DNA from 3 places in the Streptomyces sp. NPDC001219 genome. Region 1 is predicted to be linked to each of the others. Evidence: riboswitches for the same ligand, from Rfam matches in the RefSeq annotation. Region 1 holds a riboswitch; each other region holds the start of a gene.
The links. Region 1 has a riboswitch for glycine ahead of gcvP (aminomethyl-transferring glycine dehydrogenase). Riboswitches for the same ligand answer to the same signal wherever they lie in the genome.

Region 1 (9,505 bases):
GACCAGCTGGTCGTATGCGGCGAAGGACTCCGTGGCCGCGGTGCGCAGCCGCTCGTCGCGGCCGGCCTGGATATAGAGCTCGAAGGGGGCGATCTGCCTGCTGTCGAAGGGCGCGCCCCCGGCGACCTGGGCGACCGCGGTGGCGGCCCGGTCGGCGTCCATGGTGTCGGTCTGGCACTGCGCGGCGAGTTCGGTGAAGCGCCGGGTCTCCTCCGCGACGAAGTGCAGCAGGCTCTCCCGCAGCATCTCGTGCTGGGTCGCGAAGTGGTAGGTGACCGAGCCGAGGGAGACCTGGGCCTCCTTGGCGATCCGCCGGTTGGTGACCGCGGCGATGCCGTCCTCACCGATGATGCGCAGGACGGCGTCGATGATGCTCTGCCGGGTTCCGGGGGGCTTGGCCATGGCAGTCATTGTGCCAGCGGCGTCCGCCGGGCACGGGGGAAGGGCGGGGGCCGCTCTGACCAGCGCGGATCGCCCTCGGGCCGGTCGTCGGCGCCGGCGCGGTCGGCGGGTCCGGCGGCATCCGCTGTTGACACGGTCGTCCGCCCTCCATACCGTTCGTTCGAACGAACAGTCTCTGGAGGCTCGTCCTATGCGCATCGCAGGATCAACCGTTCTCCTGACCGGGGCCGTAGGCGGCATCGGCCAGGCCCTCGCCCGTGAACTGGCCGCCCAGGGAGCCGAGTTGGTGCTCTCCGGGCGCCGCCCCGATGCCCTGGAGGCGCTCGCCGGCGAACTCGGCGCCCGCGCGGTCACCGCCGATCTCGCCGACCCGGACCAGGTCGAGCAGCTCGCCGAGGCCTGCCCCGACACCGACATCCTGATCGCCAACGCCGCGCTGCCCTCCTCGGGTGCGCTCCTCGACTACACGCCCGAGCAGATCGACCGCGCGCTGACCGTGAACCTGCGGGCCCCCGTCATGCTGACCCGCGCGCTCGCGCCCCGGATGGTCGAGCGGGGGCGGGGCCATATCGCCCTCGTCGGCTCGCTCTCCGGGAAGGCGGCCACCAAGTACTCCTCGCTCTACAGCGCGGCCAAGTTCGGGCTGCGCGGCTTCGGGCTGTCCCTCCGCCAGGACCTGCACGGTACGGGGGTGGGGGTCTCCGTGGTCCAGCCCGGCGCCGTCAGCGACGCGGGCATGTTCGCCGTCACGGGCGCCACGCCGCCGGCCGGTGTGCGCATGGTCTCCCCGGGCCAGGTGGTGGCGGGCGTGGTCCGGGCCGTCGAGCGCGATCTGTGCGAAGTCAACGTGGCGCCGGTGGAGTTGAAGGTGCTCAGCGCCATCGCCGGGCAGTTCCCCGGCTTCTCGGAGAAGGTGCAGCGTGGCTCCGGCGCCGAGCGCACCATCAACCAGGTCGTGGCGGCCCAGCGGGACCGGCGGTAGCCGGGGGAGCCGGCACGCGCGATGAAGGAGCCGTCGGCCGCGCGCCGTTCATGAAGACGCCCGGCTGGGCAGCCCAGCCGGGCGTCTTCATGGATTCCCCCGGAACTCCTGGCTCTCCGGTGGCCGGGTCAGTCCTGCCGTGCGCCGTCGCGGAGTTCGGCACGGAAGGCCGCCGCACGGGCGGAATGGTGCGGGCGGCGGCGGAGACAGGCCCATGCGATGCCGAGGATGACGAACCACACCGGGGTCACCACCAGGGCCCGCAGGGTGTCGGCCTCCTGGGTCAGTGCCCAGATGAGGAACGCGAAGAACGCGAGCACGACGTAGCACATGACGATGCCACCGGGCATCTTGAACGCCGAGGCCTCGTGCAGGTGCGGACGGCGCCTGCGGTACACGAGGTAGCTGATCAGGATGATCGACCAGACGAAGATGAACAGCACGGCGGACACGGTGGTCACCAGGGTGAAGGCCTCGATGATCGAGTCGTCCATGGCGACCATGACCACACCGGCGAGCAGGAAGATCCCGGAGAGGAGCAGGGCGTTGGCCGGTACCTTCCTGGAGGTGAGCCTGCCGAAGCGCCCCGGGGCGTCGCCCTCCTGGGCCAGCCCGTACACCATCCGTGAGGTGGAGTAGATGCCCGAGTTCGCCGACGAGGTGGCCGAGGTCAGCACCACGAAGTTGATCAGCGAGGCGGCGATCCCCAGACCGGCAAGGGTGAACATCACGACGAACGGGCTGCGGTCCGCGCTGATCTCGCGCCAGGGCGTGACCGAAATGATCACGATCAGCGCGACGACGTAGAACAGCATCACGCGCACCGGGATCGAGTTGATCGCCTTGGGCAGGTTCCGTTCCGGGTTCTCCGCCTCGGCCGCCGTGGTGCCGACCAGTTCGATGCCGACGAAGGCGAAGGTCGCGATCTGGAATCCCGCGACGAACCCCATGGGGCCGGTGGGGAAGAACCCTCCGTCGTTCCAGAGGTTGGAGAAGCCCGCCGCCGCCCCACCGGGCGCCTGGAAGTGACTGAACACCATGACCAGCCCGACGACGATCAGTGCCACGATCGCGACGATCTTGATCAGCGCGAACCAGAACTCGGTCTCACCGAAGGCCTTCACCGTGGGCAGGTTCAGGGCGATCAGCAGGACGACGGCGGCCAGCGCCGGTATCCACAGCGGCAGATCGTGCCACCAGTAGGCCACGTACCCGGAGATGGCGATGACGTCGGCGATGCCGGTGACGATCCAGCAGAACCAGTACGTCCAGCCGGTGAAGAAGCCGGCCCACGGACCCAGCAGGTCGGCCGCGAAGTCGGCGAAGGACTTGTAGCGCAGGTTGGACAGCAGCAGCTCGCCCATCGCCCGCATCACGAAGAAGAGCATCACGCCGATGATCATGTAGACGAAGATCACCGAGGGTCCGGCCAGCGAGATGGTCTTGCCCGAGCCCATGAACAGGCCGGTGCCGATCGCACCGCCGATCGCGATGAGCTGGATGTGCCGGTTGGACAGCTGGCGGGAGAGGTGCTGCTCGCCCTCGGGCGGGGGTGTGGAGCCGGCCGGCGTGGTGGTCAGGCCGGTGTCACTGCGTTCAGGCATGGGCGAACCTCGCGGATCTCAAGACCCGTGCGGGCACGGGACAGGGGGTCTCTCGGAGCATGACCACGCGCCCCAGGGGCGTGCGGCAGGGGCTGCGCGCGGAGAAGCGGCAGCCGAACTGAAGGGTGTCAGTACGCTGAACGGGCCCGCACAGAAGCCTGACCATCGGCCCGCGAGCCGACGGGCGGGTGGCGGTCGGGGGCGAGCGGCAGGAGAGCCATCAGGGGCTCCTCGAATGTCGAGCACGGGCAGGGGCCCGTGCGGCCGAGTGAGCCTCCCCCTCTGTCATGAGCCTGAGAGCTTCGCCGCGCTCAGCGCGCGGCTTGCACCGTCGGCGAGGCGCGTCGGCGCCTGCTTTCCAGAGTTGCCTGCCCGAGCGGTAGGGATGCCTGAGAGTTTCCGGGGAGGTGTTGCTCCTTCGGCGACCGGGTCTGGCTGATCCAGTGCTCTCCCGCTCCGGGGTGAACGGCGATGTGCGGTGAGGCTAGGGCCCCCTCAGCGGCCGGTCAAGGGACCGGCCGAAGGCTGGACGCTACTCCCGGGTAGTGCGGCGCTTCCCCGTAGGGGACGGCGTTTGTGCAGCTCACGGCCTCGCTTCCGGGGCCGCCAGGTTACCGGCAGGTCCGTCGGCAGACTCTTGACGGCTGTGTTCCGGTGCCCGTACGTTGCCTCGGGAAAGATCCGGCAGCATCCGTACCGCTGACGGTTCCGCGGCGGGAGAGCCCACGTCCTGTGACGACGTGGCGCCGGGGGAGCACCTCCTCCCCGGAGACTCCCGGCCTCACCACCGCGCCGCCCGACAACTCCACATCGCGCTGTTCGAACCGAAGCGGGAGAGCCCTCGCCCACCCTTGGCGAGGCGCCGAAGGAGCAACTCTCCCCAGAATCTCTCAGGCCCCACTACCGCTTCGGCCAGGCGACTCTGGAAAGTCAGGACGTCATGTCCTGCGCCCACGGTGCAAACCGCCAAACCCGGTGGTGAAGCTCTCAGGTACCGATGACAGAGCGGGGAGGCAACCCGTCCACGGCGCCGCGTCCGCGGTGCCCCCACAGGGAGCCTCCCACCATGACCTACCCCGAGTCCTCCGCGCCGGGTGAGTTCGCCACCCGCCACATCGGCGTCAACGACGCCGACCGCACCACCATGCTGGCCGCAGTCGGCTACCCGACGCTGGCCGCCCTCATCGACGCCGCCGTCCCCGGCGGCATCCGGAGCACCTCCGGCCTGAACCTGCCCGCCGCCGCCACCGAGGCCGAAGCCCGCGCGGAGCTGCAGGAGTTCGCCGGCCGGAACACCGTGACCGTCCCCATGAACGGACTGGGCTACCACGCGACCACCACCCCCGCGGTGATCCGGCGCAACGTGCTGGAGGACCCGTCGTGGTACACCGCCTACACGCCCTACCAGCCGGAGATCAGCCAGGGCCGGCTCGAGGCACTGATCAACTTCCAGACCATGGTCGGCGACCTCACCGGACTGCCGACCGCCAACGCGTCGCTGCTCGACGAGGCCACGGCGGTCGCCGAGGCCGTCACGGTGATGCGACGTGTCGCCGGCAAGAGCCGCCACCGCGTCCTGGTCGACCGCGACACCCTGCCGCAGACCCTCGACGTGCTGCGCACACGGGCCTGCGCGGTCGGCATCGAGGTCGTCGAGATCGACGTCGCCGAGCCGCTGCCGCAGGAGGACTTCTTCGGGGTGGTGCTGTCCTACCCCGGCTGCTCGGGAGCCGTCCGCGACCTGCGCGAGGTGACCGCGGCGGCGCGCGAGCGCGGGGCGCTGGTCACCGTGGCCGCCGACCTGCTGGCGCTCACGCTGCTCGTGCCACCGGGGGAGTACGGCGCCGACCTCGTCGTGGGGTCGTCCCAGCGGTTCGGTGTCCCCGTGTTCTACGGCGGGCCGCACGCCGGCTATATCGCGGTCCGCGAAGGGCTCGAACGGCACCTGCCCGGCCGGCTCGTGGGCGTGTCCGTGGACAACGCCGGCCGGCCCGCCTACCGCCTCGCCCTGCAGACCCGCGAGCAGCACATCCGGCGCGACAAGGCGACCTCCAACATCTGCACCGCGCAGGTCCTGCTGGCCGTGGTCGCCTCGATGTACGCCGTCTACCACGGCCCCGAGGGGCTGACCGGGATCGCCCGGCGGACGCACCGGCACACCACGCGCATCGCCACGGGGCTGCGGAACAGCGGGATCACGGTGGTGCACCCCGAGTTCTTCGACACCCTGCTGGTGCGGGTCCCCGGCCGGGCCGGGGAGGTCGTTGCTGCCGCGCACGACAAGGGGATGCTGCTGCGGCTGGTGGACGGTGACCACGTCGGCGTCTCCTGCTCCGAGGCCACCTCGCACGACCACGTCCGTCGCGTGCTCGACGCCTTCGGCGCGGCGGGGGACGACCCGGCCGGCCCGGCCGACGGCACTTCGGCGGCGCTTCCGCCGGACCTGCGGCGCACCTCCCCCTTCCTCACCCACCCGGTCTTCCACCAGCACCGGTCGGAGACCGCGATGCTGCGCTATCTGCGCCGGCTCTCCGACCGTGACTTCGCGCTGGACCGCGGGATGATCCCGCTCGGGTCCTGCACGATGAAGCTCAACGCGACCACGGAGATGGAACCGGTCAGCTGGCCCGGCTTCGCCGACCTGCACCCCTTCGCGCCCCTCACGGACGCTGCCGGGTATCTGGCCCTGGTCGAGCAGCTGGAGACCTGGCTGGCGGAGGTCACCGGGTACGCCAAGGTCTCCCTCCAGCCGAACGCGGGCTCGCAGGGCGAACTCGCCGGCCTGCTGGCGATCCGCCGCTACCACCGGAGCAACGGCCAGGCCGGACGCGATGTGTGCCTCATCCCGGCAAGCGCGCACGGCACCAACGCGGCCTCGGCCGCCATGGCCGGGATGCGCGTCGTCGTGGTGGCCTCGCGGCCCGACGGCACGGTCGATCTCGACGACCTCCGGGCGAAGTGCGCCAAGCACTCCGACCAGCTGGCCGCGATCATGGTGACCTACCCCTCCACCCACGGCGTCTACGAGGAGGGCATCACCCGGCTGTGCGAGCTGGTGCACGAGCACGGCGGACAGGTCTACGTCGACGGCGCCAACCTCAACGCGCTGCTCGGAGTCGCCAGGCCCGGCGAGTTCGGTGGCGATGTGTCACACCTCAACCTGCACAAGACGTTCTGCATCCCGCACGGCGGCGGCGGTCCGGGGGTCGGCCCGGTCGCGGTGGCCGCCCATCTCGCGCCGTACCTGCCCACCCATCCGCTGCACCCCGACACCGGGCGCCGCGACGGCATCGGGGCGGTGAGCGCCGCGCCGTTCGGCAGCGCCGGCATCCTGCCGATCCCGTGGGCCTACATCCGGATGATGGGCGCCGAGGGGCTGACCGAGGCGACCCGGGTGGCCGTGCTGAGCGCCAACTACGTGGCCCGCCGCCTCGCGCCTCACTTCCCCGTCCTGTACGCCGGAGAGTCGGGCCTCGTCGCGCACGAGTGCATCCTCGACGTCCGCCCCCTCACCGCCGCCACGGGGGTGACGGTCGACGACGTCGCCAAGCGCCTCATCGACCACGGCTTCCACGCGCCGACGATGAGCTTTCCGGTCCCCGGCACTCTGATGGTCGAGCCGACGGAGAGCGAGAGCCTCGCCGAACTGGACCGTTTCTGCGAGGCGATGATCGCGATCCGCGCCGAGATCGACCTGGTGGACCAGGGCGTCTGGTCGCTGGAGGACAGCCCGCTGCGACAGGCGCCGCACACCGCCGCCGCCCTCGCCGGCGAGTGGACCCGCGCCTACTCACGCGAGCGGGCCGCCTTCCCGGCGGGCGTCACGCCCGACAAGTACTGGCCGCCGGTCGGCCGGGTCGACCAGGCGCACGGCGACCGCAACCTGGTCTGCTCCTGCCCGCCGCCCGAAGCGTTCGCGTCCTGACCTGCGCGGGCTCGCGTAGCCGTGCCCGCCGCCACCCCTCCCCGTACCCGGAGCCGTGCCATGAGTGACGCCCCCACATCTCCCACCTCTTCCGCCTCCCCCGACGGCCGCCGGCTGCTGCGGCTGGAGGTGCGCAACAGCCGGACCCCCGTGGAACGGAAGCCCGAGTGGATGAGGACACGGGTGCGCATGGGGCCGGAGTACAACGCGCTGCGGTCGCAGGTGGAGGCCGAAGGGCTGCACACCGTGTGCCAGGAGGCCGGGTGCCCCAACATCTTCGAGTGCTGGGAGGACCGCGAGGCCACCTTCCTCATCGGCGGTGACCAGTGCACCCGGCGCTGCGACTTCTGCCAGATCGACACCGGCCGGCCCCAGCCGCTGGACCGGGAGGAGCCGCGCCGGGTGGCGGAGTCGGTGGCCACGATGCGGCTGCGGTACGCCACGATCACCGGGGTGGCCCGCGACGACCTGCCCGACGGCGGTGCCTGGCTCTACGCCGAGACGGTCCGGCAGATCCACGCACGGAACCCGGGCACCGGGGTGGAGAACCTGGTCCCGGACTTCAACGGCGTCCCCGAACTGCTGGCCCAGGTATGCGAGTCGCGCCCGGAGGTACTGGCCCACAACGTGGAGACGGTGCCGCGGATCTTCAAGCGCATCCGGCCCGCGTTCCGCTACGACAGGTCGCTCGGCGTGCTCACCGCGGCACGGGAGTCCGGCCTGGTCACCAAGTCGAACCTGATCCTGGGACTGGGGGAGACCCGGGCGGAGATCTCCACCGCGCTGGCCGACCTGCACGCCGCCGGCTGCGACCTGGTCACCATCACCCAGTACCTGCGCCCCTCGGCGCGGCACCACCCGGTCGAACGGTGGGTCCGGCCCGAGGAGTTCACCGAACTCGGGCAAGAGGCCGAGGAGATCGGCTTCGCCGGAGTGCTGTCCGGCCCCCTGGTCCGGTCCTCCTACCGCGCCGGACGGCTGTATCAGCAGGCACGCGACAAGAGGCCCCGGCACCCCTGACGGGAGGCGCAACCGCCCGCGCGGACCCTGCCCCTTCCCCGACCACCTCTCGCAAAGGAGCCCTTCCATGGCCCTCTCCGTCTTCGACCTGTTCTCCATCGGCATCGGCCCGTCCAGCTCGCACACCGTCGGACCGATGCGCGCCGCCCAGATGTTCGCCGGCCGTCTCAAGGAGGCCGGCCTGGTGGCGCGGACGGCCTCGGTGCGGGCGGAGCTGTTCGGCTCCCTGGGCGCCACCGGCCACGGCCACGGCACGCCGAAGGCCGTACTGCTCGGCCTGGAGGGCCACTCCCCGCGGACGGTGGACGTGGAGACGGCCGACGACGAGGTCGAACGGATTCGCAGCACCGGGCGCCTGCGCCTGCCGGCGGGGGAGAGCGGCCCCGCCCACGAGATCGACTTCGACGTCTCCGACGATCTGGTCCTGCACCGCCGCCGCTCCCTGCCCTACCACGCCAACGGCATGACCCTGCTCGCCCGTGACACCGAGGGGGCGACGCTGCTGGAGAAGACGTACTACTCGGTCGGCGGCGGCTTCGTCGTCGACGAGGAGGCCGCCGGCGCGGACCGCGTCAAGCCCGACGACACGGTGCTCACCCACCCCTTCCGTACGGGCGACGAACTGCTGCGGCTGACCCGGGAGACCGGCCTGTCCATCTCCGCCCTGATGCTGGAGAACGAGAAGGCCTGGCGCACCGAGACCGAGATCCGCGAGGGGCTGCTGGAGATCTGGCGGGTGATGGAGGCGTGCGTGGCGCGCGGCCTGTCCCGCGAGGGCATCCTGCCCGGCGGGCTGAAGGTCCGCCGCCGGGCGGCCACTTCGGCCCGCGCGCTGCGCGCCGAGGGCGACCCGGCCGACCGCGCCATGGAGTGGGTCACGCTCTACGCGATGGCGGTCAACGAGGAGAACGCCGGCGGCGGCCGGGTCGTCACCGCCCCGACCAACGGTGCCGCCGGGATCATCCCGGCCGTTCTGGGCTACTACCTCAACTTCGCGGCGGGTGCGGCCTCCCGGGAGGAGAAGGAGGACGGCATCGTCCGCTTCCTGCTCGCGGCCGGCGCCGTCGGCATGCTCTTCAAGGAGAACGCCTCGATCTCCGGCGCCGAGGTCGGCTGCCAGGGCGAGGTCGGCTCCGCCTGCTCGATGGCCGCCGGCGGCCTCGCCGAGGTGCTGGGCGGCAGCCCCGAACGGGTGGAGAACGCCGCCGAGATCGGCATGGAGCACAACCTGGGCCTGACCTGCGACCCGGTCGGCGGCCTGGTCCAGATCCCGTGCATCGAGCGCAACGGCATGGCCGCGGTCAAGGCCGTCACCGCCGCCCGTATGGCGCTGCGCGGCGACGGCCGCCACCACGTCTCCCTGGACAAGGTCATCAAGACCATGAAGGACACCGGTGCCGACATGAAGGTCACCTACAAGGAGACCGCCCGCGGCGGCCTCGCCGTCAACGTCATCGAGTGCTGATCCCGCCGCGAGGAGCGACCATGACCGATCTTTTCGACGCGACGCCCACCGGCCCGGAACCGCGGCTCCCGGCCGCCGAATCCGCCGCCACCGTCGAGCAGTTGGCC
Region 2 (9,505 bases), on a different contig from region 1:
GGCCCTCGGGCCCGTGGTAGACCGCGTACATGCCGGCCATGACGGCGAGCAGCACCTGCGCGGTGCAGATGTTGCTGGTGGCCTTCTCCCGGCGGATGTGCTGCTCACGGGTCTGCAGCGCCAGCCGGTAGGCCTTGTTGCCGTCGGCGTCGACGGAGACGCCCACGAGACGGCCGGGGAGGCTGCGGGCGAACTGGTCACGGACAGCCATGAAGCCGGCGTGCGGTCCACCGAAGCCCATCGGGACACCGAAGCGCTGGGTGGTGCCGACGGCGATGTCCGCGCCCAGCTCACCGGGCGAGGTGAGCAGCGTCAGGGCGAGCAGGTCGGCGGCGACGGTGACGATCGCGCCCAGCTCGTGGGCCTGCTCGATGAGGGCGCGGGGGTCACGCACCGCACCGGAGGCGCCCGGGTACTGGAGCAGCACACCGAACACACCGCGCTCGGCGATCTCGGCCGGAATGCCGTCGGACAGGTCCGCGACCACGACCTCGACGCCGGTGGGCTCCGCACGGGTCTCGATCACGGCGACGGTCTGCGGCAGACAGTCGGCGTCGACCAGGAAGACACCCTGCTTGACCTTGCCGACACGGCGGGAGAGCGCCATCGCCTCAGCGGCGGCGGTGCCCTCGTCCAGCAGCGAGGAGCCGGAGGTGGGCAGTCCGGTCAGGTCGGCGACCATGGTCTGGAAGTTCAGCAGCGCCTCCAGGCGGCCCTGCGAGATCTCCGGCTGGTAGGGCGTGTACGCCGTGTACCAGGCCGGGTTCTCCATGACGTTGCGCAGGATCACCGGCGGGGTGAACGTGCCGTAGTAGCCGAGACCGATCATGGAAGCGAGGACCTGGTTGCGGTCCGCCAGGCCCTGGAGCTCCTTGAGCACCTCGGCCTCGGTACGGGCCTGCGGCAGGCCGAGCGCCTCGGCGCTCTTGATCACATCGGGCACGGCGGTGGCGGTGAGCTCGTCCAGCGACCCGAAGCCGATGTGCGCGAGCATCTTCGCCTGCGCCGCCTGGTCGGGACCGATGTGCCGGCGCTCGAAGGGGGTGCCGCTTTCCAGCTCGGTCAAGGAGATGCGATTGGTGGTCATCTGCGGGGGCCTCCTGGTCGGTGCGACCTACGAGGGGCACCACGGCGCGGGTGCCCGGACGGCCTCCCCCTCTGTCATCTAACCTGAGAGCTTCACCGGCCCGCCCAGGAGCGGCCCGGCTTTCACCGTCGGTGAGGGGGGTCTCGGCGCTGTGCCGTCCGTGGCCCGCCCTGCTTTCCAGAGTGACCTCGTCCATGCGGTACGGGTGCCTGAGAGATTCCGGGGAGGAGTTGCTCCTTCGGCGCCCTGGTCGCGAACGACAAGGACTCTCCCGCACGGGGTCTGCGGCCAATCGCCAGCCTACCAGCGTGGCTCTCGAAGGCTCCTTCGAGTGGCCGGGGCATGAAATGTGCCGTTTGGTAGTTGTCACAGGGCAGTTGCGACCAATTGGAGGGGCCGTGCAAACCGATATCGATCCCCGAAGCCTGATCGGCCGCAAAGCATTCGACCGTAACGGCGCGAAAATAGGGACCATCGACGAGGTCTACCTCGACGATGCGACGGGGGAACCGGAGTGGGCGGCCGTACGCACCGGACTCTTCAGCCGGGATGCGTTCGTCCCCCTGGAGCCCAGCAAAATGGTCGATGAGGGACTGCACATTCCTTACGACCGCAAACTGATCAAGGACGCCCCGGACTTCGGCGTGGGCCGTCACCTCTCCCCTGAGCAGGAACTTCAGCTCTATCACCACTATCGCCTGGATATTTCTTCCCCGACCTCTGATCCGGTGCCGGGCTCCGGCGACACCAACTTCGGCAAGATCGCCGGCTCGGACGACTGACCATCCGCCGGCGCCCCGCCCACCAGCGGCAGGGGCTCCCCCGGCCGCAGCGCCGGGTCCTCGACAGCGAAGGTCCGCACCCTCCCCGGTGCGGACCATGGCGTTTCGAAGCGGACGGTCACCCTCCCCACCCCGCTCCCCTGCACCCAGCCGGCGCCGTACTCCTCGTGCACCACGTCCAGCCCCGGATGCCAGCGCCGCGGCGGCTCCTCCTCGGCCTCCCGCCGCTCCGCGCCCCCGGCGGCCTGCTCCGCCGCCGCGGCAGCGGCCGCCGCGGCCGACTCCGCCGCCTCCCGCTCCGTCGCCACCTGGGCGAACAGGTCCTCCTGTGTGAAGTCCGCCAGCCCGCTGACCCCCACGCCCAGCAGCCGCACCCCGCCGGTGGTGTCCACCGTCTCCAGCAGGCGCACAGCGGCCTCCCGTATCACCGCCGGATCGTCGGTGGGTCCGCGGAGCGTCTCGGAACGGGTCAGCGTCGAAAAGTCGTAGTTGCGCACCTTGATGACCACCGTCCGCCCGGAACGCCCGGCCGCCCGCAGCCGCTGGACGCACCGGTCCGCCAGCCGCAGCACCTCGCTCCGCACCCGCGTCCGGTCGGTCAGGTCCACCTCGAAGGTGTCCTCGACGGAGATCGACTTGGCGTCCCGCTCAGCCACCACCGGCCGGTCGTCCTGCCCCAGCGCCATCCCGTACAGCCCCGCGCCGTGCGCCTTGCCCAGCAGCCGCACCAGCTCGGCCTCACCGGCCTCCGCGGTCTCCTGAACGGTATGAATCCCGGCCCGGCGCAGCGTCTCGGCCGTCGCGGGCCCCACCCCGGGCAGCGTCCGCACCGTCATCGGCCCCAGCAGCTCCCGTTCCGTGCCCGGCTCGATCACCACCAGGCCGTCCGGCTTGGCCGCCTCGGAGGCGATCTTCGCCAGCATCTTCGCCCCGGCCAGCCCGACCGAGCCGGTCAGCCCCGTCGCGGACCGGATGTCCCGCCGCAGCTGCTCCCCCACGGCCCGTACGGCCGCCGACTCGGCCGGCACCCCGCCCGCCTCCAGATCGACGAACGCCTCGTCCAGGCTCAGCGGCTCCACCAACGGCGACAGCGCGTGCAGCAGCTCCATCACCGCCTCACTCACCTGGCGGTACAGGGTGAAGCGAGGGCTGAGATAGGCGGCGTTGGGACACAGCCGACGGGCCTGGGCCGTCGGCATCGCGGACCGGACCCCGAACACCCGCGCCTCGTACGAGGCCGTGGAGACCACACCGCGCCCGCCGACGCCGCCGACCACCACCGGTTTTCCGCGCAGGCTCGGTTTGGCCGCCTGCTCGGCGGCCGCGAAGAACGCATCCATGTCCAGATGCAGGATCGTCGGCGCGGGTCTCACATCTCCGATGCTGCCCCATGCCACTGACAATCGGCCCCATGCCGGGCCGCGCGCTCCGCCCGGGGACTCAGCCCGCGCGGTGACGCCGCCGCGCCAGCTCGTCCTGCGGGTTCTTCCCGATCAGCGTCTCGCCGGTGTCGACGCGCTCCCCGTGGAGCTGTGACAGCGCGCCCTCCACGTCCCGCCAGACCACTCCGACGGCGATCCCGAAGACGCCCTGACCGCCCTGGAGCAGATCCACGACCTGGTCGGGCGAGGTGCACTCGTAGACCGTCGCGCCATCGCTCATCAGCGTCATCCGCGTCAGATCCGCCAGCCCGCGCGAGCGCAGATGCTGGACGGCAGTGCGGATGTTCTGCAGCGACACCCCGGTGTCCAGCAGCCGCTTGACGATCTTCAGGACCACGACGTCCCGGAAACTGTAGAGCCGCTGGGTGCCGGAGCCGTAGGCCGGCCGGATGCTCGGCTCCACCAGGCCCGTACGCGCCCAGTAGTCGAGCTGCCGATAAGTGATGCCCGCTGCCGCACAAGCGGTCGGGCCGCGATAGCCGATGTTCTGAGCCTCGCAGTCCCCCGACACCGCCGCGGCCGGTGCCGGCGCAGGGTTCGCTGCCGCGCTCGAGTGGAGCGGCAACGCCCCTTCCGCCGCCATACCGTCGCCGGTGATTGCCACGCCGCCCTCCGTCCTCCACGTCCCGGACGGGACCTGCCACATCGACGGTATGCAGTCACTCGGGGTGCGTCAACGATCGCCGCGCTCGCCACGCCGAGTGATAATCACCCTACGAGTGGTTTCTCGTGACCTCGCACGGGGAAGGCCTGATTGTTTGGCCGGAATCAGGCGGTTCGACTGGCCGATATCACTGGCTGTTGGTCCCGAAGTCCTCGGGCGAGATCTGGTCGAGGAACTCGCGGAACTTCTCCACCTCGTCCTCCTGCTCGTCCGGGATGGCGATCCCCGCGTCGTCCAGCACACCGTCCGTACCGAAGATCGGCGTTCCGGTGCGCAGGGCCAGCGCTATCGCGTCCGACGGACGCGCACTGACCTCGACCCCGCTCGCGAAGACAAGTTCGGCATAGAAAACCCCCTCGCGCAGATCCGTGATGCGGACCTGCGTCAGCTCCTGGCCCACCGCTTCCAGCACGTCCTTGAAAAGGTCGTGCGTCAGCGGCCTGGCAGGGACCATGCCCTGCTGGGCAAAGGCGATGGCGGTGGCCTCCCCTGGCCCGATCCAAATGGGCAAGTATCGATCGCCTCCCACCTCCCGCAGGAGCACGATCGGTTGGCTGGAAGGCATTTCCACCCGGACACCCACGACGTCGAGCTCGTTCACACAGCAACCCTAGGACGTGCCCGGCAGGTTTGGGTAGTCGGGCACTCGTTTGCTCGCTACGGGCGGACCCGCAGCGCGCTCTGCAGCAAGGCCGCGTGGAGCCGTACGGACAGCGTCGCCAGCTCCCTGGCGGTGGCTTCGGCATGCGCCCTGGTCTGCGGGTTACGGTGCCGCCGAAGGGGTGCAACGACCTGTTCGACCAGGCCCGCCTCGCGCTCGGCCGCCGCCTTCACCGCACGCAGATGCCGCGGCTCCAGACCGAATCGGCCCAGGTCCGCGACAAGTTTGGCGACCGTGACGGCCTCGATGTCGTATCCGCCGTCCGCATGGGGGACGATGAGTCCGTAGGACTCCCAGTCGGCGAGCGCCGCCTCGTCCACGTCCGCGGCGGCCAGCAGCTCGGCCCGGCCGATCCGGGCAGCCGTCGGAGGCTCCGTATCCGGGTCGGGCAGGCCCTCGACCAGATCCCGGGTGGGTGCGGCCGGGGCCGGCAGCGGCACCTGCTCACCGCGCGCCAGAGCGTCGAGATGCTCCCGGATGACCTTGAGCGGCAGATAGTGGTCCCGCTGCATCCGCAGGACGGCGGCCAGCCGCCCGACATCGTCCTGCGTGAATTTGCGGTAGCCGGAAGGCGTGCGCTTCGGCTCGACGAGTCCCTCGGCCTCCAGGAAGCGAATCTTGGAGATGGTGACCTCGGGAAACTCCTCGCGCAGCTGGGTGAGCACCGTGCCGATGCTCACCGGCTTGCCATCCGAGGAGGCGGCACCGGCAGAACCGGCGCCGCCTTTCGGTGTATCGCGCATACGCCTTCCCCGGCCGGTCAGATACCGGCGCCTCGCTGGCTCGCGTAGAAGACCAGACGGAACTTGCCGATCTGGACCTCGTCGCCGGTCGCGAGGGCGACGGAGTCGATCCGCTCACGGTTGACGTAGGTGCCGTTCAGGCTGCCGACGTCGGCGACGGTGAAGAGACCGTCGGAACCGCGACGGAATTCCACGTGCCGACGCGAGACCGTCACATCGTCGAGGAAGATGTCGCCCTGCGGATGCCGGCCGGCCGTGGTCAGCTCGCTGTCCAGCAGGAAGCGGCTGCCCGAGTTCGGCCCCCGGCGGACGACCAGCAGCGCCGATCCCAACGGGAGAGCGTCCACGGCCGCCTGGGCCTCGGGCGACAGCGACGGCGCCAGATTCTGGCCCGTCGTCTCCGAGTCGTAGGCCTCCAGCCCCGAAATGGAGATGGTCGACGTCGTCTCGGACGCCCGCTCGGGCTGGGCACCCGCACGCAGCGGCGCGCCACAGTTGGAGCAGAACCGGCTCGCCTCGGCGTTCTGGTTCCCACACCTCGTACAAACCGGCAAGGCCGACCCTCCACCCGTGTGTGCGGCTGATGGTTCCTGGGAACCTATGCGGCCGGCACCGGAGGGGTCAACAGAACCCGCGCCGTACCCCCCGGACGGACTGCTGACCTCGTCACGGAAGAGCGGACGGTCCTCGGACGCGCCGCTCTCGTCGGGCTGACGCGGAGCGCGGTGCCGCGCCGAGCCGCTGTCGCCCTCCTGGCGTGCGCTCTTGCCAAAAAGCTTTCCAAACAACTTCACGGGCGATTCCCCTTGAACGAAACAGACCCGCCCGTGGGGCAGGACGAACCCTCGATGCACACACCGGCCCATCCGGACATCCTGTGAACGTCCGTGGCCTTCAGACAGTTTCCACCACACACCACACGCACGGTGCGTCGACCCCCCGCTACCTCATGCCCTTCCCGGGCACTCGACATACGTGCACGCCTCACTGAGATGACAACCGAGCGTAGTCAGGCCGCTTCGCCTCTCGCAAGGCGTTCACAATGATCTTCTCCTCACGGGTCACAGACACCTTGGCCTGCTCCTTCTCCAGAGTCTGGACCACTCCGCCAGGGATGTTCAGCGCCGGTTCCAAGTCCTCCGGCTTGCCGATGACCTTGAAGCGGAACGGCTGCATGACGCGCTTGCCGTCGATCTCCACGCCACCCCGGACATCCGAGAGATAGCTGTCCGCGACGACCCGTACGTCGTTGACCTGGATGGCCTCCGCGCCGGCCGCCCGCAGTTCCTGGATGGTGTCCAGCAGCTTGTCCGCCTCCACGGAGTGCGTCGGGTCGTCGATGGTCAGGTTGATGCCGGGCCCCCGTGCCGCGACGGTCCCGGCCAGCACGCCCAGCTGCTGTTCCTTCTCCACGGTCTGCTTACGGGCCTCCTCGGCCTGGTCCGAGCTGTTCTCCAGCTCGGTCTTCTGCCCTTCCAGGCGCCGCTGTTCATCGGTCAACCGCTGGGAGCGGTTGTCCAGCTCGTCCAGAATGCGCACCAGGTCCTCCTGGCGCGCACCTCTCAGCGCACTGCTGTCACTTGTGGAACGTACCTGAATCGCCAGGCCGAGGCCGAGAATGAACAGCAGCAGCGCGACGATCAGTTGAGCCCGGGTCAGCCGCGGCGGCCACAGACTCGCAACGAGCCGCTCCCGACCGGTCTTCGGGCGTTCCGCACCCCCGTCGTCATCGGCAACGACGTCCGGGGTCGAGGAGTCTGCCCCTTTGCCCTGCTTCTGTCCAGCACTGTCCGGTTCCTGGGCTTCGGCTCCGTCACCGGACTCCGCCGGCTCGGGGGTGTTCCAGCTCGCGGGCGGCATCGGACGCCGGCCGGCCGGGCCACCGTCCGGCTCCGGCTCCGTCCGCTCCGGCTCCGTCCGCTCCGGTTCCGTCCCCTCCGCCGCCTTCGCCTGCTCCGGTTTCCGCTCCGGCTGGTTCTTCTCCAGCTCGGCCTTCTTCTCCGGCTCGGGCTTCTCCGGCTCCGGGGCCTGGTCCTCGGTCATCCGCCTCACGCCCTGAAGACGTGCCGGCGGATCGCGGCGGCGTTGGAGAAGATCCGGATACCCAGCACCACGACGACGCCGGTGGAGAGTTGGGCACCGACACCCAACTTGTCGCCGAGGAAGACGATCAGCGCGGCGACCACGACATTCGACAGGAAGGAGACCACGAAGACCTTGTCGTCGAAGATGCCGTCCAGCATGGCGCGCAGACCGCCGAACACGGCGTCCAGCGCCGCGACGACAGCGATCGGCAAGTAGGGCTCGACCACCGTCGGCACCACGGGTCGGACGACAAGCCCGACCACGACTCCCACGATGAGGCCCAAAACGGCGATCACGATGTGCCCTTCCCTGTGTCGGCGCCGTCCGCCTTGGCGGCGCCGGCCTGCGGCTTTGCGGTACGTACGATCAAGCTGGGCGCGGGCGGCAGCGTGACCCCGTTCTCAGCGGAAATCCTGGTGCGCACGCCGTAGTTCTCCTGCAGCACATGCAGGTACTGACCGTCGGCGCTGTCCTGGAACGCGGTGCTCAGCCGCTGCCCGTCCCCCACCGCCAGCACCGTATAAGGCGGCACCAGTGGCTTGTTGTCGACCAGTATGGCGTCTCCCGCGGCTCTGATCGCCGAGAGTGACGTAAGCCGCTGCCCATTGACGGAGATGGCCTCCGCACCGGACGCCCACAGACCGTTGACGACGCGTTGCATATCCCTGTCGCGTACCCGCCCGGTGTCCGAAAAACCACTGCTTTCGCGCGGACCGCCGCCGCTGGACGCCGCGCCCTTCGCATCGTCCACGACGAGCTTCACGCCAGGGCCGGTGACCTGGGTCGAGCCGGACAGCAGGGCCAGCAGCTCCGCCTTGTCGCCGCCGTGTCTCTTCAGCGCCTCGCGCTGCATGGTGCTGACATCGTCCCGGAGCGCGTCGACCCGCTTCTGCTGCCGGTCCGCCTCCCCGGTGCCCTTCTGGATGCGGTTGATCAGTTCCTCGCGCTCCTTGGCGAGCGTGGGTGCTGATATCCGCGCCTGCGCCGCCCCCACCGTCACCACGACCGCGGCCAGCACCAAACCGGCCGCCAGGCCCAACTTCGCCCGCAGGGTGCGCGGCAGCCCGCGTACCCCGGCTTCGGACTTGCGCGCGGCGGCCTCGGCATATCCGTCATCGAGGCTGTGATCCATCACGTTGGTCAGCAGCGACATGGACGCATCGGGGCGCGCGGCCGGCGTATTCGGGTTGCTCCGATCGGGGCGCTGCTGCGACATGCCGCACATCGTCGCACGTCGGCCGCGCGGTCTCCCAATGGCCCCACCGGCGTGCCGATTCACGGCCCGCCGGCGGGGCCCCGGTCAGCGTCCCGCGCTGTCCACCACCGCGGACCACTCGTCCAGCAGCTGCTGGGCGGAGGCGTCATCCGGCCCCTCCGCCCACAGGTGCGTGACCGCCTCCGCGGGGTCCGGCAGCACCAGGACCCAGCGGCCGTCGGACTCCACGACCCGTACCCCGTCGGTGGTGTCCACGTCCCGGTCGCCGGCGGCCTCGACCACATGCCGCATGACCAATCCCTTGACCGCCCACGGGGTGGCCAGGTCCCGGCGCTGGACATGCGCCCGTGGGATACGGGCGTCGATCTGGCTGAGCGTGAGCTGGGTACGGGCGACCAGGCCGATCAGCCGGACGAACGCGGCCGCGCCGTCGAAGACGCTGCTGAACTCCGGGATGAGGAAGCCGCCCATGCCGTCCCCGCCGAAGACCGTGCCGTCGGCGCGGCCCACCCGGGTCAGATCGTCGGGCGAGGTCGTCGTCCACTCCACCTGCGTCCCGTGATACGCCGCCACCTGCTCGGCGATCCGGGTCGTGGTCACCGGCAGCGCCACCCGCCCGGTACGCCGCTCGGCCGCCACCAGATCCAGCATGACCAGCAGCGCGCGGTCGTCCTCGATGATCCGGCCGCGCTCGTCCACCAGGGAGAGCCGCTCGCCTACGGGGTCGAAGCGCACGCCGAAGGCGGCCCGCGCCGAGGCCACGATCTCGCCGAGCCGGACCAGGCCGGCACGCCGGGCGTCGGCGGTCTCGGTCGGCCGGGATTC
Region 3 (9,505 bases), on a different contig from region 1:
ACCGAGCAGGTTGAACGCCAGCACGGTGACGAAGATCGCGAGGCCGGGGACGATCATGTACTGGGGGTCGACCTCGTAGTACTTGACCGCCTGGTTGAGCATGCCGCCCCAGGACGCCTGCGGCGGCTGGATACCGACGCCCAGGAAGCTCAGCGCCGCCTCGAAGAGGATGTTGGAGGGGATCAGCAGCGTCGAGTAGACGATGATCGGCCCCACCAGGTTGGGCAGCAGCTCCCGGAAGAGGATGAACGGCCCGCGCGCCCCCATGCCGCGGGCGGCGTCCACGAACTCCCGCTCACGCAGCGAGAGCGTCTGCGCGCGCACGATCCGCCCCATGTAGGGCCAGTTGAAGAATCCGATGACGAAGATGAGTACCGAGATGTGCAGCGGCAGGCCCTCCAGGCCGAAGGCGCCGCCCTGCAGCGAGGCGGAGATCGCGATGGCGAACAGCAGCAGCGGGAAGGCCAGGAAGACATCCATCATCCGGCTGATGACGGCGTCCACCCGCCCCCGGTAGAAGCCGGCGACCACACCGAGCACGGTGCCGATGGCGACCGACAGCAGGGTCGCGCCGAACGCCACGATCAGCGAGACCCACGAGCCCTCCAAGATCCGGGCGAGCAGATCGCGGCCGAACTTCGGGTCCACCCCCAGGGGGTGGTCCCCGCTCATCCCGCCGAAGTCGCCCTTGGGAAGCGTGGTGTTGGGATCGATCAGCGACTGGTGGGGGCTGTTGGGGTCCAGCCCCAGCAGGGACTGGAGGGGACGGGAGAGCGCGGCGACGAGGATGAGCAGGATGACAACGATGGCACCGGCCACCGCGACCCTGTCCCGCCGGAAGCGCAGCAAGGCGATCTGACCGAGCGAGCGCCCCTCGATCTGCTTTCCTTCCACGCCTTTCAGCACCGCTTCCGGCTGCGCCTCAGCAGCTGCTCCGGTGGTCTCGATCGGTGCGGTCACGGTGCCCTTGACCCCTCTCGGCCGACAGAGGCCGGCCCATGCGACGCCGCGGTAACGGCCTGATTCACATCACTGGTGCAAGTCGTGCCGGCATCGCGGGAGTTCGCCTGATATGAGGTTCGAAAGGTGCGCGCGACGCCGTAAAGGGATGACGCTCGTACATCGGGCCGAGACCCTGTGTTGCCGGAGTCTTCATCCGATTCGCGATCAGTCACCAGCCCTGAAGGGGAAAGGATGCGTAACTGTGATGTGTTCCGCGGCTTTCCGTTATACGGACACCAGTTCGGGCTGAGCGGAGCACAAACCCGTGGGAAAGGGGCTCAACCACGGGACGCATGGGGCGAATTCACGCCGGGGTCACGCCGGAGCGCGACCGTCCGGCGTCAGTACGGACGCGGGTAGCCGTAACCGTAGGAGGGCGCGGGGGCCGGCGGCTGGACATAGCCGTCGCGGTCGAAGAACGGGCGCGTGGAGGCCCGCATCCACATGCCGACCGGGTCGTACTCGTCGTTCATCGCGACCGTGGAGACGGGCAGGCCGTCCGGGACCGCGCCGATCGACTGCTGGATCATCAACCGCACCGAGTCCACCGCCGGTTGGCCGGTGTCGTACAGATCCAGGCCGATCGCCAGATACGGGGCACCGAGCGCGGGCTGCACCCAGGCCCGGCGCAGCGACCGCACCGCGGGCGTACGGTGCGCGTTCTGGGCGAGGAGTGCGTAGAACTGCGGGATGTCGATGACCGGTTCCGAGATCCGCAGCGGGCCGGCGGGCAGCCGGTCGAGGCCGCCGGCGATCCGGCGCAGATCGAGCCAGGGGATACCGACACCGCCGCCGGGGGCGTGCGGATTCAGCCACAGGCCCCAGCGGTCGGGGAAGAGCGCGGCGGCGATCTCCGGGCCGGTGACCACCTCGTGGTCGCGGTTCCAGCCGGAGGCGGCGAGTTCGGGCGCCGAGGTCACACACGGCGCGTAGCCGAGGCCCTCGACCTCCATGTTTCCGTACTGCGCGTCGGGCATACCGGCCCGGCCCTGCCAGAGCAGCATCCAGACCTGGCCCGCGGCGAGCGCGTGCAGCAGTGCTTCATAGGCGTCGTAACGGCCGGGCGAGATCTGCTGGAGCAGCTGCTCCAGCTGTCCGGCCGCCGCCGGTCCCTGATGCGCACCCGCGCTCACGTGGTCCGTCCCTTCTCTCGGCAGGGCACGTGGGGTGCGCCCGCCTGTCATCCAACCAGCTTAGGGCTTGCCCTACGAGTGGTCCCGGGCGTAGAAGGGCCGCACACGCTCCAGCATCCAGCCGGCGACCGGGTCACCCTGGGCGAGGTCGAGCATGACGAGCTGAACGGGCCAGGGCAGCGGCACCGTGCCGAGCGCACGTCCCAGGGCTGACAGTACCGCCTGGCGGGCGGTGCCGTCCTGGAGGGCGACGACGTCGGCGGCGACCTGAACACCGACGAACAGCGCGGGCGTGTCGCCCTCGACGCTTGCCAGGGCACGCCGGGCACTCAGGACAATTCCGGCGCCGGAGAACTCCAGTCCGGCCGCGGCCAGGAAGTCCACCGGCTCGTCCTGCCAGTCCGGCTCGAAGAGCCGCACCCGGCCGCCGCTCGGCAACCCCTCGATGTCGTGGTGGCCCCCATGCCGGTCCCGGCACAGCTCGGCCACCGCGGGCGGCGGCAGCGGGACGCCGACCGTGCCGTCGGGGTTGACCGCGATACCGAGCTGCGGCGGCAGCCCGCGGGCGAACTCCCGTGCCGGGGCGACGGTGAAGGACATGTGCGAGCCGATCACCCGCAGGAACTCCTGCTCGGAGCTGTAGACCGGGACGTAGGGCGCACCGTCGAGCTCGACGGTGGGCAGGTCGAGGCCGCCCGCGCCGGGGCCCGCGCTCTCCGGGCCGCCGCCTTCGGGCAGCGGCACCCACAGCCGGCTACGGCCGAGGACCTCGACGATCCGGCCCCCGGCGCCCGGGTGTCCGACCGAAGCGGACAGCACCTCTTCGAGCTCGTTCGCCGGCCATGCCAGCTGCGGTATCCCCTGCTCCGGAAATGTCATGTGTCCCACCCGTTCCCAACCGCGCCATCTGGCCAAAGACACTAAACGAGAAGACGCGCGCGGTGGCGTGCGGGGGCGGTGTCCGGCGACTAGTGGAACGTGAGCGTCTCCAGCGCGCCGGCCGCGCGCCGGTCGAGGAGGACGGCCGAGCGGAAGCCCTCCGGCAGCCGGGCCGACTCGGCGGCGCCGACCAGTCGGCCCACCGCCCCGCGGTGGCGTGCGAAGGCGTACCCGGACACCCCGCGTCCCCGTGACTCCTGGCCGGAGAGCGCCACCTCGGGTGCCACGTCGAGCAGCACCAGATGCGCACCGCGGCCGCCGCGCAGCGCCGCGCGCGCGATCCAGCGGCGCACCCACGCCAGAGTTCCGCAGTCGTGCACCACCACGCTGTGACCGGAGCGCAGTGCGCGGCGCAGGGTCAGATAGTGGGCGGCCCGCACCAGCGGGCGGTAGAGGCCGTACGGCAGCCGGCGCAGCCTGCCGCGCTCCCAGCGCTCGCGGACGTCCTGTGAGTCGATGCGGTACACCTCGGCGCCGCGCCCGTCCAGGGGCGGTACGACGCGGTGCATGAAGGTGCTCTTGCCGCTGCCCGGCAGCCCGGAGACCACCACCAGGTCGCCGGCCGGGAACCGCAGCTCGGCGGCGCCCGGGGCCCGCGCCTCGCCCCGCAGGTCCACGACCGCGGCGCCGCGCCCCGGCCGGAGGACGGACCGCGGCGCACGGCCGGTCCGGGTCCTGGCGGCGGACGGCGCCGCCGGCGCGGCGCCCGGGGGCACGACCCCTGAAGTCGCCCCGAATGCCGCTTCACTGTGCACCGTGATCGCCCTCCCCGCCCGTTCTGGTCCGGTTTGGTTCCGTCCCCTACCCGCAGAGTGTCAAGAAAAGGTAATGCCCATCAAGGTGATTGTGCGATCCGCCCATGTCGTGGACGGTACGGCGGCTGGGGCTCCTTTATCCGGCGTTCCCGTGTAATGATGTGGCCGCCACGTGCACATCACAGCTCACCCGTGCACCGCCAACTGCATACCGGCCGCTTGTAACCTGCGCGGGAGAGTCCCCGGCCGTGATGGCGGGGCGCCGAAGGAGCAAGTCCTCCCTTGAATCTCTCAGGCCCCTATACCGCGCGGGCGAGGCAGATCTGAAAAGCGAGCCGCAGCCCGTGGGCCGGCTCCACCCAAGGTGCAAACCGGGTCCGTTCGCGGTATCCCGGTGAACCTCTCAGGTTCCGATGACAGATGGGGAGAACGTCTTGTCACCCCTGCCTGGGAGCCCAGAACCATGACTGATGCCCCCCGTCGCACCGCGCTGGACGCCACCCATCGCGCGCTCGGCGCGACCATGACCGACTTCGCCGGCTGGGACATGCCGCTGCGCTACAGCAGCGAGCGCGACGAACATGTCGCCGTCCGCACCCGCGCCGGCCTCTTCGACCTCTCCCACATGGGCGAGATCACCGTCACCGGCCCGCAGGCCGCCGACCTCCTCGACTACGCGCTGGTCGGCAACATCGGCGGCGTCAAGACGGGCCGCGCCCGCTACACCATGATCTGCGAGGAGGCCGGCGGCATCCTCGACGACCTGATCGTCTACCGCCTCGCCGACCAGGAGTACATGGTCGTCGCCAACGCCTCCAACGCCCAGGTGGTGCTGGACGCGCTGACCGCGCGGGCGGGCGGCTTCGACGCCGCGATCCGCGACGACCGGGACGCCTACGCGCTGCTCGCGGTGCAGGGCCCGGAGTCCCCCGGCATCCTCAAGCAGCTCACGGACGCCGATCTGGACGGGCTGAAGTACTACGCGGGGCTGCCCGGCACGGTCGCCGGGGTGCAGGCCCTGATCGCCCGTACCGGCTACACCGGTGAGGACGGCTTCGAGCTGTTCGTCCGGCCGGCCGACGCGGTCGCCCTCTGGGAGGCGCTGACCGCGGCGGGCAAGGACACCGGGCTGGTGCCCTGCGGGCTGTCCTGCCGGGACACCCTGCGCCTGGAGGCGGGCATGCCGCTGTACGGGCACGAGCTGACCACCGCGACCACGCCGTTCGACGCGGGCCTGGGCCGGGTCGTGAAGTTCGAGAAGACCTCCAACGGCGGAGACTTCGTGGGCCGCGCGGCACTGGCCACGGCCGCCGAACGCGCCGAGACCCGGCCGCCGCGCAAGCTGGTCGGCCTGATCGCCCAGGGCCGCCGGGTGCCGCGCGCCGGATACCCGGTCGTCACGGCCGACGGCACGGTCATCGGCGAGGTCACCTCCGGGGCCCCCTCCCCCACGCTCGGCAAGCCCGTCGCCATCGCCTATGTCGACGCGGCGTACGCCACGCCGGGCACCGAGGGTGTCTGTGTGGACATCCGTGGAAGCCATGAGCCGTACGAGGTCACCGCTCTGCCGTTCTACAAGCGGCAGAAGTAGCGGCCACCGGCGGCGGCGCGCCCCCCGCGTCCCGCCACCCCCGGGACTCCCCCGGACCCGGTCCGGGTGGGGGTACCCCCAGCGGTGGCTGGGGGAGTGCCCCCCTTCACGATCACACCCTCGCGTACAGGAGAATCGAGCCATGAGCAACCCCCAGCAGCTGCGCTACAGCAAGGAGCACGAGTGGCTGTCGGGCGCCGAGGACGGCGCCTCGACGGTCGGCATCACCGAGCACGCGGCCAACGCGCTCGGCGACGTCGTGTTCGTCCAGCTCCCTGAGGTCGGTTCCACGGTCGCGGCGGGCGAGACCTGCGGCGAGCTGGAGTCGACCAAGTCGGTCAGCGACCTCTACTCGCCCGTCGACGGTGAGATCACCGAGATCAACGAGGACGTCGTCACCGACCCCTCACTGGTGAACTCCGCCCCGTTCGAGGGCGGTTGGCTGTTCAAGGTGAAGATCAGCGGCGAGCCGGGCGACCTGCTCTCGGCCGACGAGTACGCCGCCTTCATCCAGAGCTGAGCCCCGGCTCGCCCCCGCTCCCGGCGCCGCCCGGACGGGGGACCTCCGACCCGCCACCGCCCGTGTGGAAGCCCCCCGGACCCCGTCCGGGGGCCCCGCGCACCGCCTGACTCCCCAGGAAGATCTCATGTCGCTTCTGAACAGCTCCCTCCATGAGCTCGACCCCGACGTCGCCGCCGCCGTCGACGCCGAGCTCCACCGCCAGCAGTCCACCCTCGAGATGATCGCGTCGGAGAACTTCGCCCCCGTCGCCGTCATGGAGGCCCAGGGCTCCGTCCTCACCAACAAGTACGCCGAGGGCTACCCCGGCCGCCGCTACTACGGCGGCTGTGAGCACGTCGACGTGGTCGAGCAGATCGCCATCGACCGCATCAAGGCGCTCTTCGGCGCCGAGGCCGCCAACGTGCAGCCGCACTCCGGTGCGCAGGCCAACGCCGCCGCCATGTTCGCCCTCATCAAGCCGGGCGACACCATCCTGGGCCTCAACCTCGCCCACGGCGGCCACCTCACCCACGGCATGAAGATCAACTTCTCCGGCAAGCTCTACAACGTGGTGCCCTACCACGTCGACGAGAAGTCGAACCTGGTCGACATGGAGGAGGTCGAGCGCCTCGCCAAGGAGCACCGCCCCAAGCTGATCGTGGCCGGCTGGTCCGCCTACCCGCGCCAGCTCGACTTCGCCGCGTTCCGCCGGATCGCCGACGAGGTGGGCGCCTACCTCATGGTCGACATGGCGCACTTCGCCGGCCTGGTCGCGGCGGGTCTGCACCCCTCCCCCGTGCCGCACGCCCACGTGGTCACCACCACCACCCACAAGACCCTCGGCGGTCCCCGCGGCGGTGTGATCCTGTCCACCCAGGAGCTGGCCAAGAAGATCAACTCAGCGGTCTTCCCCGGTCAGCAGGGCGGCCCGCTGGAGCACGTCATCGCCGCCAAGGCCGTCTCCTTCAAGGTCGCCGCGTCCGAGGACTTCAAGGAGCGCCAGCAGCGCACCCTGGACGGCGCCCGCATCCTGGCCGAGCGTCTCGTCCAGGACGACGTCAAGGAGTACGGCGTCTCGGTGCTGTCCGGCGGCACCGACGTCCACCTCGTCCTGGTCGACCTGCGCGACTCCGAGCTGGACGGCCAGCAGGCCGAGGACCGTCTCCACGAGGTCGGCATCACCGTCAACCGCAACGCGATCCCGAACGACCCCCGCCCGCCGATGGTCACCTCCGGCCTGCGGATCGGCACCCCGGCCCTGGCCACCCGCGGCTTCCAGGCCGAGGACTTCCGCGAGGTCGCCGACATCATCGCCGAGACCCTCAAGCCGGGCCACGACACCGAGGCCCTCAAGGCCCGGGTCACCGCGCTCGCGGAGAAGTTCCCGCTCTACCCGGCGCTGTGACGCGTCTCATGCGGTGATCTCCCGGACCGCCGGCTGACGGCGGTCCGGGCGTGAACGGGCCGTGAGCCCGGGGCTGTTGGCCCCGGGCTCACGGTGTGCGGGGGCCGGTGCGCGCCGGGGGGCCGACAGCGCGGTGCCATTCCTGTCATTTGGCCGAAATAAGGTGTCGGCGGCATACGTCAACGGCCCTTCGGCAGCGAGGGGGCATGCGGCACCAGCAGGACGGACGACACTTTCCATGGACATGAGCGCCGGCGGGCGCAAGGGGCTCAGCCTCTTCGCCCTGATCATGATCGGCATAGGCTCGATCTTCGGCTCCGGATGGCTCTTCGGAGCCGGCTCCGCCGCCCAGGTGGCGGGCCCCGCCGCACTGGTCGCCTGGGTGATCGGCGTGATCTTCATCGGCATGATCGCGATGTCGTATGCGGAGGTCGGCTCGGCCTACCCGATCCCCGGCGGGATGGCCCGCTACGGGCACCTCTCGCACGGCCCGGTCCTCGGCTTCCTCACCGGCTGGGCGGTGTGGATCGCGACCGCCTCGCTGATCCCGATCGAGTCGATCGCCGCCACCCAGTACATGACGTCCTGGAGCTTCGACTGGGCGCAGGGCCTGGTCGATCCGGCCACCCATCAGCTGACCCTGTCCGGCACGGCGATGGCGCTGGTCCTGACCCTCGCGCTCTGGCTGACCTGCTTCTGGTCGGTGCAGCTGCTGGCCCGCGCCAACACGGTGCTCACCCTGGTCAAGTTCGCCATCCCGGTGCTGGCGGTGGTCGCCCTGATCGGGTCCGGCTTCCACACCTCGAACTTCACCGCGCACGGCGGCTTCGCCCCGTACGGCTGGCCGGCCGTGCTCACCGCCGTCACCACCTGCGGTGTGGTCTTCGCCTTCAACGGCTTCCAGGCCGTGGTCAACCTCGGCGGGGCCGCCAAGAACCCGGGCCGGGCCATCCCGCTCGCCCTGGTCGGCGCGCTCGCGCTGGGCCTGGTGATCTACCTGGCGCTGCAGGCCGCGTACCTCGGCTCGGTGCCGCCGGAGCTGCTGGAGCGGTCCGGCGGCTGGCAGGGCGTGAACCTCAACTCTCCGTTCGCCGACCTGGCGGGGCTGCTGATGCTGCACTGGGTGGTCACCATGCTCCAGTTCGGCGCCTTCATCTCGCCGGCCGGGTCCAACATCGCCAATGTCGCCTCGGCCGCTTACATGGTCACCAACCTCGCCGAGACCGGGTTCTTCCCCCGGAAGCTGGCGGCCGTGCACCCCCGCTACGGCACCGCCCGCCCCGCGATGTGGCTCAACCTCGGCTTCTCCGTCGTACTGCTGCTCACCGTCGGCCGCAGCTGGCAGGCGCTGGCCGGGGTGGTCTCGGCGGCCATGGTCATCTCGTATCTGATCGGCCCGGTCGCGGTGGGGGTGCTGCGGCGGACCCGCCCGGACCTGCCCCGTCCCTTCCGGCTGCCGGCCGCCGGGGTGCTGTGCCCGGTCACCTTCGCCTTCGCCGCCTGCGCGCTGTACTGGTCGAAGTGGCCGGAGACGGGCAAGATCACGCTGTTGACGCTGGTGTCCGCGCCGGTCGCCGCCGTGGTGCTGTGGCGCCGGGACCGGATCGCGCGAGGCAACGGGGCGGCCGGCGAGGGCGGCCGGGCGGCGGGCCTGCTGCGGCAGTTCGCCCCGGCCTGGTGGATGATCCTCTTCCTGGTGTGGACGGCCACGGTCTCCGCGCTGGGCGGCGAGGAGTTCGGCGGCCGGGGCCTCCTCCCCGGCGAGCTGGGCACCGCTGTGATCGCGGTCACCGCCCCGCTCTTCTACTTCTGGGCGGTGCGCTCCGGGGTCAGGGCCCACGCACGGGGCCTGACCGGCGAGCCGTCCCCCGCCGAAACCACCCCGGCACCCACCGTCACCACCGACGACGGACACCGGATGGTCTCCGTCTGACGGCACCGCGCCGGGTCCGCGTTACGCTCGGAAACCGGCGCAGAATCTCCCCTTCACCCCCCAGCTCCACCGTCCATCACGAGCAGACAAGGGAGTCCGCCTCCGTGGCCATCTCCGTCTTCGACCTCTTCTCCATCGGCATCGGCCCCTCCAGCTCCCACACCGTGGGCCCGATGCGCGCCGCCCGGATGTTCGTCGGGCGCCTCAAGAAGGACGGCCTGCTCTCCGAGACGGTCCGCGTGCGC

Region 2: another riboswitch for glycine. It lies ahead of gcvP (aminomethyl-transferring glycine dehydrogenase); the one in region 1 lies ahead of gcvP (aminomethyl-transferring glycine dehydrogenase).
Region 3: another riboswitch for glycine. It lies ahead of gcvT (glycine cleavage system aminomethyltransferase GcvT); the one in region 1 lies ahead of gcvP (aminomethyl-transferring glycine dehydrogenase).

The regions. Positions count from the first base shown of each region.
Region 1 covers NZ_JBSFJF010000040.1:25,395-34,899, reverse strand. Annotated here, with positions in the region: gene ACWC9R_RS24010 (TetR/AcrR family transcriptional regulator) at 1-402, opposite strand, end outside; gene ACWC9R_RS24005 (SDR family NAD(P)-dependent oxidoreductase) at 593-1,384, shown strand; gene cycA (D-serine/D-alanine/glycine transporter) at 1,513-2,988, opposite strand; glycine riboswitch at 3,264-3,355, opposite strand; glycine riboswitch at 3,356-3,452, opposite strand; glycine riboswitch at 3,809-3,904, shown strand; glycine riboswitch at 3,905-4,002, shown strand; gene gcvP (aminomethyl-transferring glycine dehydrogenase) at 4,055-6,913, shown strand; gene lipA (lipoyl synthase) at 6,974-7,933, shown strand; gene ACWC9R_RS23985 (L-serine ammonia-lyase) at 8,001-9,398, shown strand; gene ACWC9R_RS23980 (serine hydroxymethyltransferase) at 9,419-9,505, shown strand, end outside.
Region 2 covers NZ_JBSFJF010000070.1:2,725-12,229, reverse strand. Annotated here, with positions in the region: gene gcvP (aminomethyl-transferring glycine dehydrogenase) at 1-1,087, opposite strand, end outside; glycine riboswitch at 1,275-1,371, opposite strand; gene ACWC9R_RS30950 (PRC-barrel domain-containing protein) at 1,486-1,869, shown strand; gene ACWC9R_RS30945 (DNA polymerase IV) at 1,779-3,242, opposite strand; gene ACWC9R_RS30940 (MerR family transcriptional regulator) at 3,310-3,915, opposite strand; gene ACWC9R_RS30935 (bifunctional nuclease family protein) at 4,103-4,576, opposite strand; gene ftsR (transcriptional regulator FtsR) at 4,633-5,379, opposite strand; gene ACWC9R_RS30925 (FHA domain-containing protein) at 5,397-6,245, opposite strand; gene ACWC9R_RS30920 (DUF881 domain-containing protein) at 6,364-7,422, opposite strand; gene ACWC9R_RS30915 (small basic family protein) at 7,428-7,760, opposite strand; gene ACWC9R_RS30910 (DUF881 domain-containing protein) at 7,757-8,689, opposite strand; gene ACWC9R_RS30905 (sugar phosphate nucleotidyltransferase) at 8,765-9,505, opposite strand, start outside.
Region 3 covers NZ_JBSFJF010000023.1:54,346-63,850, reverse strand. Annotated here, with positions in the region: gene ACWC9R_RS17470 (ABC transporter permease) at 1-960, opposite strand, end outside; gene ACWC9R_RS17465 (enhanced serine sensitivity protein SseB C-terminal domain-containing protein) at 1,344-2,135, opposite strand; gene ACWC9R_RS17460 (enhanced serine sensitivity protein SseB) at 2,208-3,014, opposite strand; gene ACWC9R_RS17455 (AAA family ATPase) at 3,104-3,829, opposite strand; glycine riboswitch at 4,051-4,146, shown strand; glycine riboswitch at 4,147-4,259, shown strand; gene gcvT (glycine cleavage system aminomethyltransferase GcvT) at 4,293-5,420, shown strand; gene gcvH (glycine cleavage system protein GcvH) at 5,563-5,940, shown strand; gene glyA (serine hydroxymethyltransferase) at 6,068-7,327, shown strand; gene ACWC9R_RS17435 (APC family permease) at 7,566-9,260, shown strand; gene ACWC9R_RS17430 (L-serine ammonia-lyase) at 9,365-9,505, shown strand, end outside.